DNA from 2 places in the Liquorilactobacillus sp. genome. Region 1 is predicted to be linked to the other one. Evidence: a T-box and tRNA genes for the amino acid it is inferred to sense, from the RefSeq annotation. Region 1 holds a T-box; the other holds one or more tRNA genes.
What was found. The T-box of region 1 lies ahead of leuS (leucine--tRNA ligase). A T-box ahead of a tRNA ligase gene usually reads a tRNA of that ligase, here a tRNA-Leu.
Positions count from the first base shown of each region.

Region 1 (9,595 bases):
ATGCGATCTTAGATGCTTTGTTAGAAAAAGATCCAAATTCACGTGTTGCTTGTGAAACAACAGTCACGACAGGATTAGTAGTTGTTGTAGGAGAGGTCTCAACAGATGCTTATATTGATATTCAGAAGGTTGTCCGTGGAACTATTAAGAAAATTGGATATACCGGTGGGAAATATGGCTTTGATGGTGACAATTGTGCGGTTATGACTGCGATAGACGAACAATCACCTGATATCGCACAAGGTGTTGATTCATCATTAGAAACACGAAATGGTGATGTTGATCCGCTAGATCAGATTGGTGCGGGTGACCAAGGTATGATGTTTGGGTATGCTATTGATGAAACGCCAGAGCTAATGCCGCTTCCTATTGCATTAAGTCACCGATTAATGCGCAAAATTGCAGAAATTCGTAAAAACGGAACTTTAGATTACTTGGGGCCAGATGCGAAGGCACAAGTGACAGTGGAGTATGATGAAAAAAATACACCCGTGCGAGTTGACACAGTCGTCGTTTCAACACAACATTCTGAAGATGTAAACTTAAAAACAATTCGAGCAGATATAATTGAGAAAGTAATAAAGGCAGTTATTCCAGCTGAATTACTTGATGATGAAACAAAATATTTTGTTAATCCTACTGGCCGCTTTGTTATTGGTGGCCCCCAAGGTGATGCTGGTCTGACTGGCCGTAAGATTATTGTGGATACTTACGGTGGATATGCTCATCATGGTGGTGGTGCGTTTTCAGGTAAAGATGCTACCAAAGTTGACCGTTCCGCTAGTTATGCGGCACGATATATTGCAAAAAATATTGTAGCAGCTAAGATTGCTTCACAAGTTGAAGTTCAACTGGCATATGCTATTGGTGTTGCTCAACCAGTTTCGGTATCTGTGAATACTTATGGAACTTCAAAAGTAGAAGATAAGGTTCTTGTCAAAGCAATTAGAGAAATTTTTGACTTACGGCCTGCAGGTATTATTGAAATGCTGAATTTAAAACGTCCAATTTATGAACAGACGGCAGCATACGGTCACTTTGGTCGTACAGATATTGATTTGCCTTGGGAAAAAACAGATAAAGTAGACGAATTAAAAACTAAATTAAATATTTGACATAGATCTGCCTTGCTTTTTATTTTTTTTTTTGTTATATTTGACTAAATATAATTGTGTTGAAAAGGATTAGTAGTTATTTTTCTTGTTTAAGAGAGTGCGTGGGTGGTGTTAACGTATACTTGATAAATAATGAACTCGCCTTTGAGTTTCTTGTTGAATAGAATTTATTTTTTTGTAGGCAAGGACGGTATTTTCCGTTATGAAATTAAGTGTCGGCATTTTTAGTTGTCGGAAAATAGGTGGTACCGCGATTGCATTCGTCCTATACAGAACTCTGTTTGAGTTTGTATGGGGCTTTTTGTTTTAAAAAAATGAAGAAGGATGGTTTTCAAATTGACATATAATCATAAAGAAATTGAAAAAAAATGGCAACACTATTGGGAAGAACATAAGACCTTTAAGACAACAGAAGATGAATCTAAGCCTAATTATTATGCATTAGATATGTTTCCTTATCCCTCTGGACAGGGACTGCATGTAGGACATCCTGAAGGGTATACAGCAACAGATATCATTGCCAGAATGAAAAGAATGCAAGGATTTAATGTTCTTCATCCAATGGGATGGGATGCTTTTGGGCTGCCAGCAGAACAATATGCATTAAATACAGGACATTCACCAAAGGAATTCACAAAAGAAAATATTAATAATTTCAGAAGACAAATCAAATCATTGGGTCTATCTTACGATTGGGAACGCGAAATTAATACTACAGATCCTTCATATTACAAATGGACACAATGGATTTTTGAAAAGCTGTATGAAAAAGGACTAGCTTATGAAGATGAAGTGGCTGTTAACTGGAGTCCCGATCTGGGAACAGTAGTCGCTAATGAAGAAGTAATTGATGGGAAGACTGAACGTGGAGGATTCCCAGTAATTCGTAAACCCATGAGACAGTGGGTCTTAAGAATCACAGCGTATGCTGACCGGTTGATTGAAGATTTAAACGATCTTGACTGGCCAGAAAATATTAAGGAGCAACAACGTAATTGGATTGGACGATCAATTGGAGCAAGTATCAAGTTTAAATTTGCAGGATTTACTGACAAGAAGATCGAAGTTTTCTCAACTAGACCAGATACCATTTTTGGTGCTTCTGCGATGGTGCTGGCTCCAGAATTAGAAATAGTCGAAGAAATAACGACACCAGAGCAAAAAGATGCTGTTGATGCCTATATCGAAGAAATTGCTCATAAATCTGATTTAGAGAGAACTGATTTGGCAAAGGATAAAACAGGAGTCTTTACGGGTGCTTACGTAATTAACCCGGTAAATGGGGAAAAAATCCAGGTTTGGATTGCCGATTATGTTTTGGCTTCGTACGGAACAGGTGCGGTCATGGTTGTTCCAGCGCATGATGATCGTGATTATGAATTTGCTTCTAAATTCCAATTGCCGATTATACCTGTAATTGAAGGTGGAGATGTTTCAAAAGAAGTATATACAGGCGATGGAATCCATATAAATTCAGGCTTTTTAAATGGACTAGATAAGAAACAAGCTATTGCTAAAATTATTGAATGGTTGCGTGAAGAAAAAGTTGGAGATAAAAAGGTAAATTATCGCTTACGTGATTGGTTATTCTCACGGCAACGTTACTGGGGAGAACCAATTCCTGTTATTCATTGGGAAGACGGGGAAACAACGCTTGTTCCTGAGGATAAGCTACCTTTACGCTTACCTAAGGCTACTGATATTAAGCCATCAGGGACAGGAGAAAGCCCCTTAGCCAATTTGGATGAATGGATAAATGTGGTTGATAAAAATGGACGAAAGGGGAAGCGCGAAACAAATACTATGCCTCAATGGGCAGGAAGTTCATGGTATTTCTTGCGCTATATTGATCCACATAATCAAGGGAGAATTGCAGATCCTGTTAAATTAAAAAAATGGCTGCCGGTTGATCTATATGTGGGTGGTGCCGAACATGCTGTACTACACTTACTCTATGCACGCTTTTGGCATAAATTCTTGTATGATATTGGTGTAGTCCCGACAAAGGAACCGTTCCATAAGTTAATTAACCAAGGAATGATATTAGGTGATAACCATGAGAAAATGTCGAAGTCAAAAGGGAATGTTGTAAACCCTGATGATATTGTTACTGAGTATGGAGCAGATACCTTAAGACTTTATGAAATGTTCATGGGTCCATTAGATGCATCTATTGCTTGGAGTACAGAAGGGTTGAACGGTGCAAACAAGTTTATTAATAGAATTTGGCGATTGATTGTTGATGAAAATAGTCATTTAAGAGACCGTGTTACAACATTAAATGATGGTAATCTTGATTTTATTTATAACCAGACTGTAAAAAAAGTTACAGAAGATTATGCAGCTCTTCATTTTAATACTGCAATTTCACAATTAATGGTTTTTGTGAACGAAGCATATAAAGCTGAGGCACTTCCATTAAATTATGTTGAAGGCTTTGTCAAAATGATTTCACCAATCACACCACATATTGCAGAAGAATTGTGGACAAAGTTTGGACATGTTGGTTCAATCACATATGAGAAATGGCCAACGTTTGATGAGGATAAACTAGTTGAGGATACGGTTGAAGTTGTCTTACAAGTAAACGGTAAGGTTCGGCAGCATTTGAAAGTGTCAAAACAGATTTCAAAGGAAGATTTGAAAAAAATAGCATTGGACGATGAAAAAATAAAACAAGAAATTGCCGGAAAAGATATAATGCGAGTAATCGTGGTTCCTGGTAAATTAGTAAATATTGTTGTGAAGTAATACTAGGATTAGGGGCTGGGTCAAAAGTTAAATTTTGACTCAGTTTTTTATTTATTCCAGATAAACGTGTTTCATAAGTCAAAACTCTGCGGCTAACTTCTAATTCCTCATAGCAAAATACTAATTATGTTTGTAATTTAGAGTTAATGCTTAAATTTTCTCGACTTTCTAGTACACTCCTTTTTTATTGGAATATTTGAGTTAGTTGATATTTACTAAATTATTATAACCAACATTGCAACTCTATCAAAATCAGTATAAAATAACAGAGTGATTTAGGAAAAGGTAGGAAAATACATGGCAAATAGGTCACTTGATGAATCGGGGTATTCTAAGACCGAGAGTGAGAAAATTCTAAAGAAAAAAAATGAAACTGCAAAGGCAAAAATGTTACGTGGCTCTGCCTGGATGACAATGGGAAGTATTTTCTCTAGAATATTAGGAGCGCTTTATATCATTCCATGGTATGCATGGTTTGGGAAAGATAATTTGGCGGCCAATAACTTATATACTCAAGGATATACTGTGTATAGTGTTTTTTTAATGATCTCAATTGCAGGTATTCCATCTGCTGTCTCCAAGCAAATATCTAATTATAACGGGCAAAATGAATATGCTTTAGGCCAGCGGTTGTACAAGAAATTATTACTGATAATGTTGGGACTGGGTATTATCTCTGCTATTGCAATGTGGTTTGTTGCCCCATTTTTGTCACAAAACGATAAGAATGTTATTCCAGTGTATCGTTCACTTGCAATTGCACTGACAATTATTCCAACAATGAGTTTAACTAGAGGATTTTTTCAAGGATATCAGGATATGTTTCCGTCTGCAATGTCGCAGTTAGTAGAACAAATTGCACGAATTATATATATGCTGGGGACCACCTTTATAATTATGAAAGTTATTCATGGAAAATATGTTTCCGGAGTTGTTCAATCAACATTTGCTGCTTTTATAGGTGCAATTGCTGGTTTACTGTTTCTAGCATGGTTTTATTTTAAGAAGAAAGATGAGTTTGCAACATTAGCTAGACAGAGTGCAAATAAATTGAATATTTCTGATACACAGGTCATTAAGACTTTATTGTTGGAGGCGATTCCTTTTGTTGTTATCAGTGTTTCAACCACTGTTTATAATCTAATTGATCAATTTACTTTTAAACAAGTGATGTTGCGCTTTACTGACTACAGAGTAACCGTGATTAATGATCTCTATACAATTTTTGCAGGTAATTCGAACAAGTTAATAATGATTATTATCTCATTGGCTTCTGCAATGTCTGCTACAGCAATTCCACTGCTTGCACAAGCATATTCAAAACACAAGAGAGAACAAACTGCGACTCAATTAGCTGATGCAATTGAACTATTCTTTTTTGTGATGTTGCCTTGTTCTTTAGGAATGGCCGCAGTTGCCAAACCCTTGTATATCATTTTTTATCAATATAATTTTACTGGGGTATATGTCTTAAGTTTCTCTGCATATGTTGCACTACCAATTGGTTTGTTTATGGTCTTAGCCTCATTACTACAAGGTGTTTACCAGAATATGCAGGCAATTAAATTCTTCTTAATTGGATTAGTAATTAAGCTAGTATTGCAAGTTCCACTGATATTACTTTTTCATCCGTTTGGACCGCTGATGGCAACGGGAATAGGGATGACAGTTTCAAGTTGTCTGATGCTTAGATATTTTTATTACAATCTGCAAGTTAATCTAGGTAAAGTTATTGGAAGATTTAATCAATTACTGCTTTTCTCATTAATAGTGTTTGTTGTGGCATTAGGTGTAATTCAGCTAAGTGATCTTTTCTTGAATCTACAATACCGAATAACTGCCTTTGTAGTGTTAATTGTTGCTGTCTTAACTGGTGGATTGACCTACGTATATTTATCATTGAAAACAAGGGTAGCTGATAAGATAGTAGGAAATCGGGCTGCTGTACTAAGATCAAAGTTGAGAATAAAGTGAGGAAGTAAAAGATGAGACTTGATAAATTTATTGCTGACTCGAAAGGATTGACACGTTCGCAGGCAAAAATACCTATCAAAGATGGTTTAGTTAGTGTAAACCAAAAGATTGTTAAGCAAACAAAACATCAAGTTGATTTGAATTTTGATGTTGTCCAATTAAACGGGATAACAGTAATATATCAAGAATATAGATATTATATGATGAATAAACCTAAGAATGTAGTTTCGGCGACTAGTGATGTTCTTGAGAAAACAGTTATAGATTTGACTGCAAAGGTAAATCAAAAAGGTTTGTTTCCAGTAGGAAGGTTAGATAAAGATACAACTGGGTTATTGTTTTTGACAAATGATGGTATGTTGGGGCACAAATTGTTAGCACCTAGAAAGCATGTCACTAAAGTTTATCGCGCTTTGATTGCTGGTGAGGTTACAGAGGAAATTGTTCAAACCTTTGCCAGTGGAATTACATTAAAAAATGGTGAAACGACAAAACCTGCGCTATTAAAAATTTTAGCTATTAATAGGCAGAAAAATGAAACGAAAATAGAAATAAGTATTGTTGAAGGTAAGTATCATCAAATTAAGCGGATGTTTGGAGCGGTTTCAATGAGGGTCCAAGAATTAAAAAGGGTCCAAATGGGTGGCTTAAAACTTGATGAAGGGCTTAAACTTGGGGAATATCGTGAATTGACACCTGATGAATTGAGTTGCTTAATTAGGAATATTAATTAATTTTACTAAAATAAAGTGGGGCTGGGTCAAAAGTTAAATTTTGATTCAGTCCCCATTTTCTTTCTTGTATAGTCCAAAACAAATTAGTCATGCAGTCCTTTACCGCTTTTATTTATTACGAGACAGCCCAACGTTTCATAAATGATTGAATTTCTGCAATAATATCGGTGGGCAAAACAACATATTTTGTTGTACTAATTTCATCAGCAATTGCGCTGTGAGCATAAAGCGCGGCATCAACAACATATTCATAATTTTTAAATTTGAATTGTGCAAGAAAACCTGCAATTATACCTGCAAGTGTATCACCCATACCACCAGTTGCCATGTACGGTCCACCAATTGCCAGTTGTGAAATAGACCCATCTCTATGATAGATTGTTGTATGATATTTTTTTAGAACAACGGTAGCCTGTAATTGCTGCTGATACAGCGTATTTTTGATATCATCCTGCTCAGAAATCTTAATTCCACTTAAACGTTGCCACTCCATTTGATGTGGTGTAAGAATCGGATGCAATTCTTTAAGAAGGGGCAGAAATTCATGATGATCGGCAATCATTGTAATTGCAGACCCATCAATAATTAACTTTTGTTGAAGTGTCATATGTTGCAAGACAGTTTGTAAAATTTTCAGTGAATTTTCATTGGTTCCAAGACCAGGTCCAACAAGAATCACATCTGAATTTGTCAATGCATCAATTAGTTTGTATTCAGAATCGAAGGGAATGAACATTGCTTCTGGAACAATAGTGTGAAGTGCTGTTAAGTTATCAAGCGAAGTAGCACAAGTTGCCAGCCCAGCACCGCTGTGAATAATTGCTGAAGTTGCCATGATTATTGCACCACCAAATTGGCTGTTGCCGCCAACCGTTAACACACGACCATAATTACCTTTATGGCTTTTAACTGGTCTAGTAGTAATAATCTGATTTAAAATATTTTTACTAAGTACATGCATAACCCAATCCTCCTTGAAAAGAAAGTTCGTTCTTATTATACAGCAAATCTTTTTTTTGTTTGCAGTATTTAGTAATAATATCTGGATATCATGTGATAATATTATTGTATGACACGTATTAAGGAGGAGAAGCATGCAGATTGAATGGCAAAAAGAAATCAGTCAAAGAAAAGATGCATTATTAGCAGACTTAACCGAAATGCTAAAAATTGAGAGTGTGAGAAATGAGAAACTGGGGTCAAAAAATGCCCCCTTTGGTCCTGGGCCACGCGCAGCGCTAGACAAGTTTTTAGAAATTGGAAAACGTGATGGTTTTGCAGTACTTAATGTGGACGGAATTGCAGGACACCTTGAATATGGTACCGGTATTGAGACTATGGGAATTCTTGCTCATGTTGATGTGATGCCAGCTGGAAAAGGGTGGGATACTGACCCCTTTGAGCCCATAATTAAGGATGGAAAATTATTTGCACGAGGTTCTTCAGATGATAAGGGACCAGGGATGGCCGCGTATTATGGTTTGAAGCTTATCAAGGAATTAGGATTACCAACAAGTAAAAAAGTTCGCATGATTATTGGGACGGATGAAGAAAGCGGTTGGAGATGTATGACACATTACTTTGAGAAAATGCCGCTTCCAGATTTCGGATTTTCGCCGGATGCTTTCTTTCCTTTGATTAATGGTGAGAAAGGAAATGTTAGCTTTAATGTTGATTTTCAAGGTGGAAATGGTGCAGGGGCAAAACTTTTGGATTTTTCTGCAGGGTTACGTGAAAATATGGTGCCACGTGATGCGATTGCACACATCAGTGGAATTGAACTAAAAGAAATTAAAGAATTACTTACTGAATTTGCGGACGATAAGCCAATTGAAGTTGAAGCGTTAGAACAAAATGAAAGAATTGAAATATCAGTTATTGGTAGGGCAGCACATGCCCAAGAACCAAAAAATGGTGAAAATGCGGGAACATATCTAGCACTATTTTTAAAACAGATCGAATTAGGATCAGGTGCTGAACAATTTATTGATTTTGCGGCTGACTATCTACATGAAGATTCACGAATGGATAATTTTGGACTACATTTTTCTGATAAAACCATGGGTGATTTAACAATGAATGCTGGAATTTTTAATTTTGCAGCTGCGCAAGGTGGACGTGTGACGTTAAACTTTCGTTTTCCAAAAGGAATTGGTGCAAGTCAAATTGAAGAAGCACTGGCTAAAGTCGCGACAAAGGTGAACGCACAGGTTAACACGACTGGTAAATTACAAGAACCACATTATGTCTCAATTGAGGATCCATTAGTTAAGACTTTGTTGGGTGTTTATGAACGTCAGACAGGTAATAAGGGTTACGGAATGGTTGTTGGCGGCGGTACTTACGGGCGCTTAATGAAACGAGGAGTTGCATTTGGTGCAATGTTCCCAGGAACGCCAGACACAATGCATCAGGCAAATGAGTATATGCTGATTGAGGATATATTAAAAGCAGCTGCAATATACGCCGAAGCAATTTATGAATTAATAAAATAAAAGTTTTTTTGAATTAGCTTTTACTGGTAAGTGTAGAATCTTGAATTTTTTGATAAAAAGTAAAGGATGCAACCAGTAGTGAGGGTTTTAATATTTGGTTGACCTTTGAATTACCAATAAATAAGGGGTAGACTTAAGTTATACAAAGGGGGATTTGGTATGCAAAAAGAATTTATGCATGAAATTGAAGCGAATGTTTTAGATGAAGATAATACAACGAAGACCTTTTCTGTACCTAGCAAGAGAGAGAATTTAGTAATTAGAGTGGATAAGGAAGTCATTTCTAAGTTGGAAAATGATTCAAAGTTTGAAAGAATGTTAAAGAATTTGCTTAAAATGAGTTCGAAAAATACAAAAAAAGAGATAATAAACATAACCAAACGTAATTATCGAATTTTTCTTTAATAATTATGTATGTCCTATGATTTTTATCCTATAGTGGCTATGATTAATTAAGTCAAATTGTAGTTTCAAAAGGAGGATATTAATGTTTTTGACAACGGGAGAAATAAATCGTGCATATATG
Region 1 is NZ_JBDNTS010000007.1:763-10,357, forward strand. Features, by position in the region: gene metK (methionine adenosyltransferase) at 1-1,115, shown strand, start outside; T-box leader at 1,166-1,386, shown strand; gene leuS (leucine--tRNA ligase) at 1,452-3,866, shown strand; gene ABF682_RS05095 (putative polysaccharide biosynthesis protein) at 4,164-5,840, shown strand; gene ABF682_RS05100 (pseudouridine synthase) at 5,852-6,574, shown strand; gene ABF682_RS05105 (NAD(P)H-hydrate dehydratase) at 6,690-7,535, opposite strand; gene pepV (dipeptidase PepV) at 7,669-9,069, shown strand; gene ABF682_RS05115 (hypothetical protein) at 9,229-9,474, shown strand; gene ABF682_RS05120 (hypothetical protein) at 9,557-9,595, shown strand, end outside.

Region 2 (9,595 bases), on a different contig from region 1:
TGATCATTCAGGGAATAAAGCTGGATATTTGTATTCTCAGAAGGGAACCTGGGAGGATATTGATAATATCTCATCGAATATTACTGATGCTGTTTTGTCAACTGAAGATCGTAATTTTTATCATGAGTATGGTTTTTCATTCAAGGGTATCGGGCGAGCATCATTATTATTATTAAAAAATAAGATATTAGGCAGAAATTATATTAGTGGTGGAGGCAGCACACTTACACAACAATTAGTAAAAAATGCGTTTCTATCACAAGAACAGACATTTTCTCGTAAAGCAAAAGAAATTTTTATTTCAATGCAGGTTGAGAATGAGTATAGCAAAAAAGAAATTTTAGAAATGTATTTAAATAGTGCGTATTTTGGAAATGGTGTCTGGGGCGTGCAGGATGCTGCAGAAAAGTATTTTGGTGTTTCAGCAAAAAATGTGACTGTAGCGCAAGCTGCCACTTTGGCAGGAATGCTCACTAATCCGACAAAGTATAATCCAATTGATAATTTAACAAATGCAACCGAACGGCGAAATGTTGTTCTTGGGTTAATGGTGGAAAATAATAAAATTACACAAACGCAAGCAAATCAATATCAGAAGCTCGCAATGACTGTTAGTGATAATTATCAATATGAATCTGGTTATAAGTATCCATACTACTTTGATGCAGTAATTAGTGAGGCAATTAGCAAGTATGGATTGAGTGAAACTGAAATCATGAATGGTGGATATAAAATCTATACTTCATTGAATCAGACGTATCAGACAAAAATGCAAAGTAGTTTTGCTAATTCAGCTCTGTTTCCATATAATGCAAGTGATGGTACCAAGGCGCAGGGTTCTTCAATCGCACTTAATCCGAATACTGGAGGAGTATTGGCACTTGTTGGCGGTAGAGAGGGAACCCATGTTTTTCGTGGATATAACAGGGCAACACAGCTAATTCGTTCACCGGGTTCTACAATCAAGCCGATTGCGGTATATACAACGGCATTGGAATCGGGGTACCATTATGATTCGATATTAAAAGACAAACTACGATCTTATGGAACTAATAAATATACTCCGCATAATATTGATAATGATTATGCAGGTAATATTATGATGTATAAGGCTCTTGCGGAAAGTAGAAATGCTGCAACAGTTTGGCTGTTAAACAAGATAGGTGTTCAGAACGGATATAAAATGGTAAAAAAATTTGGTTTGGATGTTTCCAAAAGTGATGATAATTTAAGTCTAGCATTGGGTGGACTAACCAAAGGTGTGTCTCCATATCAGATGGCTGAAGCGTACACAACATTTGCCAATGGTGGTGTAAAGACTTCACCATATTTAATTACCAAGATAGTTGATGCCTCCGGTAAAACAATAGCAAAAAACAAAATGTCTTCAAAGCGGGTAATCAGTAAGAAGACGTCAAATGAAATGACAAGTATGTTGATTGATGTATTTAATGATGGAACTGGGGTAAATGCCAAACCTGATGGATACACAATTGCCGGTAAAACTGGAACTACGAAGGCAGATTCTGGAACAGCTACTAGTGATAAGGATCATTGGTATATTGGATATACCCCAGATGTTGTTGTCGCAACATGGGTTGGGTTTGATTCATCAAAGTACAGTCTTGATAATGAAGGTACTCGTGGTGGATCTGCGTTATTTAAGAACGAGATGGAAAATATTTTACCATACACCGCCAAAACGTCATTTACAGTCAAGAGTGCGGCGGTTAGACTCGCAAATTCAAAGAGTAGCAGCTCTAGTTCTGCAAATAGCATCTGGAATGGTTTGAAAGATGCGGGAAATAGTGTTTCGAAATCAGCTAGCAGTCTAAAAGAAAAAGCTAGCGGACTATTTAGTGAGGGAAAAGAAAAAATTCAACAATGGTTTGGAAATTAACTTATTAAAATATGGAGTTCTTATGAACTAAAATGGTACAATTAGCATGGTTATTAATAAAGGAGGCTATACTGTGGTCAACATATATGATTCAGCAAACCAATTAGAACAAGATTTAAGAAGTACACAAGAATACAAGGATTTAAAAACTGCATATGATGCGGTTAAAGCAGACGAGAGTGCTTATCAACAATTCAAAGAATTCCAAAAAGCTCAAATTGATTTTCAAAATAAGCAGATGCAAGGAAGCACGAAAGAAACTGATCTTGATAATATTAAGGAATTAGGAGCACAAGTTGAAAAAGTCAAAGTAATTATGAATTTGATGAATAAAGAAAGAGCACTAGCACAATTAATTGATGAAATCAATCAAATCATGTTCAAACCAGTAAGCGAGTTATATCAAGGGTAGAGGTTCCTTGAAAAGAGCATGACATGAGACGGCAAAGCTTAAATATTAATTTGGAATTACGAACAATAATGTTTTTGCTGTGGGTAATTTGAAGTTAGACGGAGAATTTTGACTTATGGAACACGTTTACACGGAATAAATAGAGAGCTTTTGATCCCAACCACTTGGACTTGTCCTCAATGCCATACACAGCTAGATAGAGATGTAAATGCAAGTAAAAATATATTAAAACTTGGTTTGGGCTAAACCATAGTAAATAGAGTAAACCGCTGTCGAATACTGAAATGTATGAGATAAGTTATGCTTGTTCCTAGAAGCTCGGTACTTTAGTGCCGACGTAAGTCACATGTAATCAGTGATGAGGGGCTAGGACAAAATATAACTTTTGACCCAACCCTTTTTATTTGTTCGAAATAAGAGGTGATTAACTTGAAATTTATTCATTGTGCTGACTTACATCTTGGTAGTTCTTTTGAAGGATTAAATGGGATTAATGATTCACAACTGAAAATCTTGGCAGCTTCTGGAATAAACGCACTCACAAAGATGATTGAGGTAGCTATAACAGAAAAAGTTGATTTTATATTATTTGCAGGTGATATTTTCGATGGTCACCAAATTAATTTATCCTTACAACTTAAACTTAAAACCCTTTTTGAAGAACTACGGAGACATGATATTTATGTATTTATGGCATTTGGAAATCATGATTTTCAAGATTTAGATAAAGTTAATTTTTATTTTCCAGAAAATGTTTATATTTTCCCAAATCAAGTAACAACAAAGAAGATAGTAATTGCAAATGACGAAATTGCTGTAACTGGCTTCAGCTATGGCGAGCGCTGGGTAAAAAATAAGGTTGTAAACTATCCTAGACATCTTGATGTGAAGTGGCACATAGGAATGCTACATGGTGCTGCAATAGAGGATGATAGCTTACAAAATTATGCACCATTTCAACTAAGTGAGCTGTTAAGCAAAAATTATGATTACTGGGCTCTAGGACATATCCATCATCGACAGATACTCAATGAAAAGCCACCCATCCTTTATGCTGGTTCACTTCAAGGGAGAAATAGCAAAGAAACTGGGACAAAAGGCTTTTACATAGTTGAAGCAAGAAATGGGCAACTTTGTCCAGAATTTAGAGAAATTGCGGGGCTTGAATGGTTAAATATAGATAAACATATTTTACAGGTACAAAGATATGCAAATATAGAAACAGAGCTAGCACAAGAAATAGAGCATAAAGTAAGTAGAATTAAGAAACTAGTAGTAGTTAGTATTAATCTAAAGATAGATACTAAGAATAAAGAATTATTGACCAATCTTCAAAATGAATATCTTTTGCGTACTTTAAGAAGGGGTACAAGCCAAGGAGTTTTTATTCGAAAAATAAATTATAATATAGGTTCTGTTGTCGAGCCTATTCGATTGGACCAAAGTGCTTTAGAAAAAGCCAAAGATAGCGTATTTAGGAAAGAAGCAGTCGATGATTTGCTAGGTAAGTTAAAAGAATTTGAATTTATTGACGATCATTTCAAAGATGAAGATGTAATCAAGGAAATTTTTGAAAAAGCAAAGTTAAATTTGATTGAGGATGTTGATGGCTATGAAGATTTTGGAAGCTAATATTTACGGATATGGGCACTTTGTTGATCGTCATTTTGATATTGCAAATAATTTCCAAGTTATTACTGGTGAAAATGAGTCTGGTAAATCTACCTTCAAGTCGTTTATTAGTTCAATTTTATTTGGATTTCCAACTAAACGTGAAAAAGGAGAGAATTATACACCTAAAAAGGGAAGTATCTATGGTGGCAACTTAGTAATTTTGCAGCAGGGGCAAAATTACTTAATTGAACGTGTTAGTAATGATAAGGGTAATATTTTATCAATAATAAATAAAAAAAATGGCGAAAAGGTTCCAGAAGGTTTATTAACAAAATGGCTATCAGAAATTGATAAACAGCTATTTAATGATATTTATGCTGTAAATCAAACTGGGTTACATGCAATATTAGACTTAAAACCTGAGGAAATTGAGAAGAACTTTTATAGTATCGCAACCAGTGGCAGCCAAGAAGTTTTTGAGATACAAAAAAGAGTTATGAAAGCAGCTGGACAGTTGTATAAGCCTAATGGTAGAGTTCCAAGGCTTAATGTAATGCTGAAGGAGTATGGCAAGCAGGAAAAAGACCTACAGCATTTAATTAATAGAATGGATGATTCTAAGAACCTTGAGGAAAAAATTGAGGAGTTAAAAGAACAAAATACTGCATTTTTGCAAGAAAAAAGGCAATTTGAACAGAAGCTATTGGAACTGCAGCAGTTAAGTGCTGCATGGAACTCATATCAAGAGCTGCTTAGTACCTCACAAAAGATTTCAGATGATAAGGTGAAGGTTACGTTAGCAACGTTTGACAAGATACAACTTCAAAATAATAAAATCAGCGCAATTGAAGAAAATCTCAGCAGCTTAGAAAAACAAATGACACATATAAAATTACAATTAGAAGAAAAAGATTTTACTAATTTGGATTTCTATTTACAAAATAAAGTAAACTTTGATAAATTATTTACATTGCTGAATTCTTCAGAAGATCAGCCTAAGCAACAAGCGACAAATAATATCGAGGTATTAAGTAGACGCAATAAAGGTTCAAAAAAGAGTGAAGTTAGTATGGTATTTCTCGGTATACTTGGAATATCTATTTTAGTATTATTTTTTGTTTCTAATATGGTGCTAAAAAGCATTGGATTAGTAGGAATTGTTGCTGGTATATACGGTTTTAGCAAAACAAACAAAAAAAATTATAATGTCACGGTCGAGCCAGTTTCGAAGCATGTTAACTTTGATTTCTGCAAAGAAGAATTGGGACTTTCTGATGATTACGCTGATAATTTGAAGCGAATCTTTAGCTTTCAAATTCAAATGAAAAAACAGCAAAGTTGTAAGGATGAGTATGAATCAAAAAAAAGGTTTTTAAGTCAAGAGCGAAGTGATAAGCTATCTAATTTAAGGCAAGAACAAATTCAATTTGATACTCAGCTTGAAAAACTCGGGTTCGATAGTTTTGTAAGTTTAAGAGATACATATTTTCAACAGCAGGATCAAATTGAAACAGAAAGTAAGCTGCACGGCTTAAGGTCACAACTTTCAAGTAATATTATTAAAAAATTAGCGAATTATTCAAGTAGGAATGAGATTGAAGAAAGAAGAGTTCATGTCAGCGATGAATTTGATCTGCGAAAAGCTGAAGCCGAGAAGAATCTTGAGCAAATAATAAGTTATAAAATTCAATTGAAAAAGATTGGAGATTCAAGTGAGATAGCTATTTTAAGGCAAGAAGCAGCCAATCAAAGAGCGCAAATTAATACAAAAATTGAAGAGTGGCTGGCGCTATCTCTCACTGATAGATGGTTGGAAAATTATCTAAGCAAGTTATCAAAACACAGATTACCACAGGTTGTTGAGCTTGCCACTTATTTTTTTGAGAGATTAACTAGAGGCCATTTTACTAGTATTATTTTAGAAGAAAATCAGTTCTCTTTGAAAACGGTTGATAATCAAAACTTTAAGGTTGTGGAGCTATCAAGGGCAACGGCAGAACAATTATATTTATCTTTGCGGTTAGCATTTGTAGTTACGTTTAACAAGAAGATTGGGTTACCAATTATAATAGATGACGGATTTGTAAATTTTGATAGAAATCGTAAAGTCCAAATTATTGATTTATTGTCAGAAATAAGTAATGAAACACAAATATTATGTTTTACAGTCGATATTTCTGTTCTATGTGATAAGGTAAGTAACAAAGGAATCTTGGTTATTTAGAAGATAAAGGGGCGGATTAAATTTGAGTCAAAAAAAAATATATGACTACGCGGTAGATGAAAGCATAGAATTATTCATGTTAGTAAAGTCTGCAGATGTTAGAATTGCAAAGAATGGTAATAAATTTATTGCGTTTATGTTTGCCGACAGTTCAGGTGAAATAAGTGCAAAGTTCTGGGATGCATCTGATGATGATGTTACCTCATTTGTACCAGGGAAAATAGTTTTTGTTAAAGGTAAGCGAGAAGTCTATCAAGGGAATCCTCAGGTCAAGATATTCAAGATGCGATTGGCAACTGAGCAAGAGCCAAACGATGCCAATGCGTTTGTAAAAAAAGCTCCTATTCCTGTGGATGAGATGGCAGATGAATTTAATGCAGCACTTTTTGAAATTACTAATGCGAATTGGAATCGGATAGTAAGGTACCTCCTAACTGAATATCACAATCAATTTTACAGTTATCCTGCAGCCAAAAAAAATCACCATGCATTTGCTGGGGGACTTGCTTTTCATACGTTATCAATGTTGCGTTTAGCACATGCAGTTGTTAAGGAATACGAGGATATCAATGCGCCATTATTGTATGCAGGTGCAATTTTGCACGATTTGGGCAAGGTGATTGAATTATCTGGTCCAATAGCAACACAATATACTATAGCAGGTAATTTACTGGGGCATATTGTGCTTATTGATGAACAAATTGTCAAAGCAGCAGATAAGTTGAAAATTGATCTTGAGAGCGAAGATATGATTCTGCTACGGCACATGATATTATCACATCACGGTTTGTTGGAATATGGATCACCGGTGCGACCGCATATTTTGGAAGCCGAAGTATTGCATCAAATTGATCAACTGGATGCCTCTATTCAGATGTTAAGGGGAACGCTTGAGCATACTGAACCTGGAACATTTTCTGAGAGAATTTTTGGGATGGATGGAAGAAACTTTTATCGTGCTACTGAAGATAAAGATTGATTAGTTAAGTGGTATACTTCACAACATAAAAGCAGTAAAAGTCTAAGCTCCTTTTACTACCAATAATGAGCAAATCTGATCCTGCATAGAATTTACAGTATAGAATCTGTTCTACAATATCTATTGCTGGCAATAGATTATCATATCTGAAACCTATTAATAGGAAAAAGTATACAGCCTAAAAGTCTTACTCTTGTTTGAGTGGGACCTATTTTTGCGGTATAAAATCCTCACTTAAAGAAATAAAATATTGTTTTGTAATACACGCGTTATAGTTTTGGTAAAATAAAAAAGTTTCAAAAGCTGATGCACAAATAGTGCACATATAGCTCTTGAAACTCTTTAAATTAGCATCTTTTATGCCCTCGGCAGGAGTCGAACCTGTACTTGGAAACCCAAACAGCGACCTGAACGCTGCGCGTCTGCCAATTCCGCCACGAGGGCAATGAATGATAACACCTAATTATTATACAACAGACTTATATTAAATAAAAGAGAAAAAACGAAACACTTGCATACTATTCAAATAACATTTAAAATTAAGTGAAGAAAGCGTAATCACTTACATGTCGAAGTTTAAGATTGCTTAATGAATAGATAGTCAGAGTAAAAAGTTATAATATAATGTTATAATAACGTGGGAAGTAAGGGGTGATCTCAATGGAACAAAAATATCGTAGTATTCTAGTTCCCGTTGATGGGTCAAAAAATGCAGAGAAGGCATTGAAGAAAGCGATTGAAATAGCTAAAAGAAATAATGGACGAATCGAAGTCTTGAACGTGATTGATACAAAACAATTTACGAACAACTTTGGTGGAATTATTAGTATGTCAGGCGACATTATTTATTCTACTTTTGAAGCAGTACAGCAATATCTTGAAAAATTAAAAGAAAGTATTGTGCAGGAAGAAAGTTTTGCTAATGTTGGTGTTCATGCAAGATTTGGTTCTCCAAGAGTTGTGATTGCTCGTGACTTTGTAGAAGATTATCCAATTGATTTAATCATCTTGGGGAAAACAGGAATGTCAGCGGTTGGCCGAATATTCGTGGGTTCTGTGACAGATGGTGTTGTCAGGACTGCAAAGTGTGATGTATTGGTTGTAGGCTGAAAGCGAGGTAATGATGATGTCAACATTAGAAATGATTGCTTTAGTTAGTTTAATATTACTAATGGCGTATAACATTAGGCTGGGTCTAGTGGTCAAGAAACTGCGTGATAAGTTGAGTAAGGGTAAAGAGATTGAACTTACGGAATCTACTAATAAAGAAATTGTTGATGCGATAAAGGCAAGAAAAAAATGGACAGTCTTGAGCCAATGCTTATTTTGGATATCGATTGTTATGATGTTATATGGGTCAATGGGACTATTGATTTATTTTCTAGATTTGTATACTATTGCAGTGATTTATATAAATCTGGTAAATCGGAAGGTCTTTACAGAACTTATAAAGTTGTAAATTTAGGGTAAGTAAGGAAAATAAAGCTGGGGTGATTTTCTTAACCTTGGCTTTTTTTCTGAAATAAATTATGTTTGAGAGATGTTTTAGAGTTAGGCATTAAAAGGATAAGATGAATTGAGGAATGGTAGATGGGAAATTTTACAAAATATAGTAGGGTTCTAGTTAAAAGTTCGATATCGTTTGTTATTTTATTGGTACTAGCGCAATTAATTATTCCAATTAGTTGGAAGTTACTGCTGGATTATTATTTAATCAGTAACTTTTTATTACTAAATCCCTTTAATATAATGAATATAGGACTAAAGGGAGAAGCTCAGGTTGTTGATGATACTATGAGCCGGACAAAAAGAACAGTTAAGGAAACAGAAGAAATAGAGGGAACAGAGGCAGCAGAGCAAATGTTGCAAAGGTCAAAGAGAAAAACGGTCAAAGAAAATGATACACGAGATATTTTATTAAATTCCTTTTTGAGTTTTATGAAACATTGTTTTTTACTAATTGCGGCGCCAATAATTTTTATGCAAAAGTTGTTGATTGATAGCTAAGTGAAATTGTTTTTTTCTGTATTAATAAAAATAAGTGTAAAAGAAATAGACTTATTTTTATTAAGTTTTAATGAGTTGTTTCTAAGTAAAAATTAGTTTACTGGTTGACTTCTCTAATATTCTTGATATAATTTTAGTATTTATTAATTTATTGGAGGAGTTTTAATGGGAAAATTTTTAAAAAGATTGCTTTTAAAAGAAGATCCAAAAGTTTATCAAGTTAAGGATGCGCATTTATCTCGAGTGTTGACTGTTAAAGATTTTTTAGCGTTGGGTGTCGGGACAATTGTTTCAACCTCAATATTCACTCTTCCTGGTGTGGTTGCAGCTACACATGCAGGTCCAGCTGTCGTTATTTCTTTTTTATTAGCAGCTGTTGTTGCAGGGCTTGTGGCCTTTGCATACGCTGAGATGGCTTCTGTCATGCCGTTTGCCGGTTCTGCATATTCATGGATAAAT
Region 2 is NZ_JBDNTS010000004.1:143,740-153,334, forward strand. Features, by position in the region: gene ABF682_RS03520 (PBP1A family penicillin-binding protein) at 1-1,900, shown strand, start outside; gene ABF682_RS03525 (YlbF family regulator) at 1,974-2,312, shown strand; gene ABF682_RS03530 (zinc ribbon domain-containing protein) at 2,463-2,558, shown strand; gene ABF682_RS03535 (metallophosphoesterase family protein) at 2,733-3,944, shown strand; gene ABF682_RS03540 (ATP-binding protein) at 3,919-6,150, shown strand; gene ABF682_RS03545 (3'-5' exoribonuclease YhaM family protein) at 6,173-7,129, shown strand; tRNA gene ABF682_RS03550 (tRNA-Leu) at 7,490-7,573, opposite strand; gene ABF682_RS03555 (universal stress protein) at 7,790-8,239, shown strand; gene ABF682_RS03560 (hypothetical protein) at 8,256-8,588, shown strand; gene ABF682_RS03565 (hypothetical protein) at 8,720-9,136, shown strand; gene ABF682_RS03570 (APC family permease) at 9,302-9,595, shown strand, end outside.
Region 2: it encodes a tRNA-Leu, which carries the amino acid that the T-box ahead of leuS (leucine--tRNA ligase) is inferred to sense. The anticodon was not compared.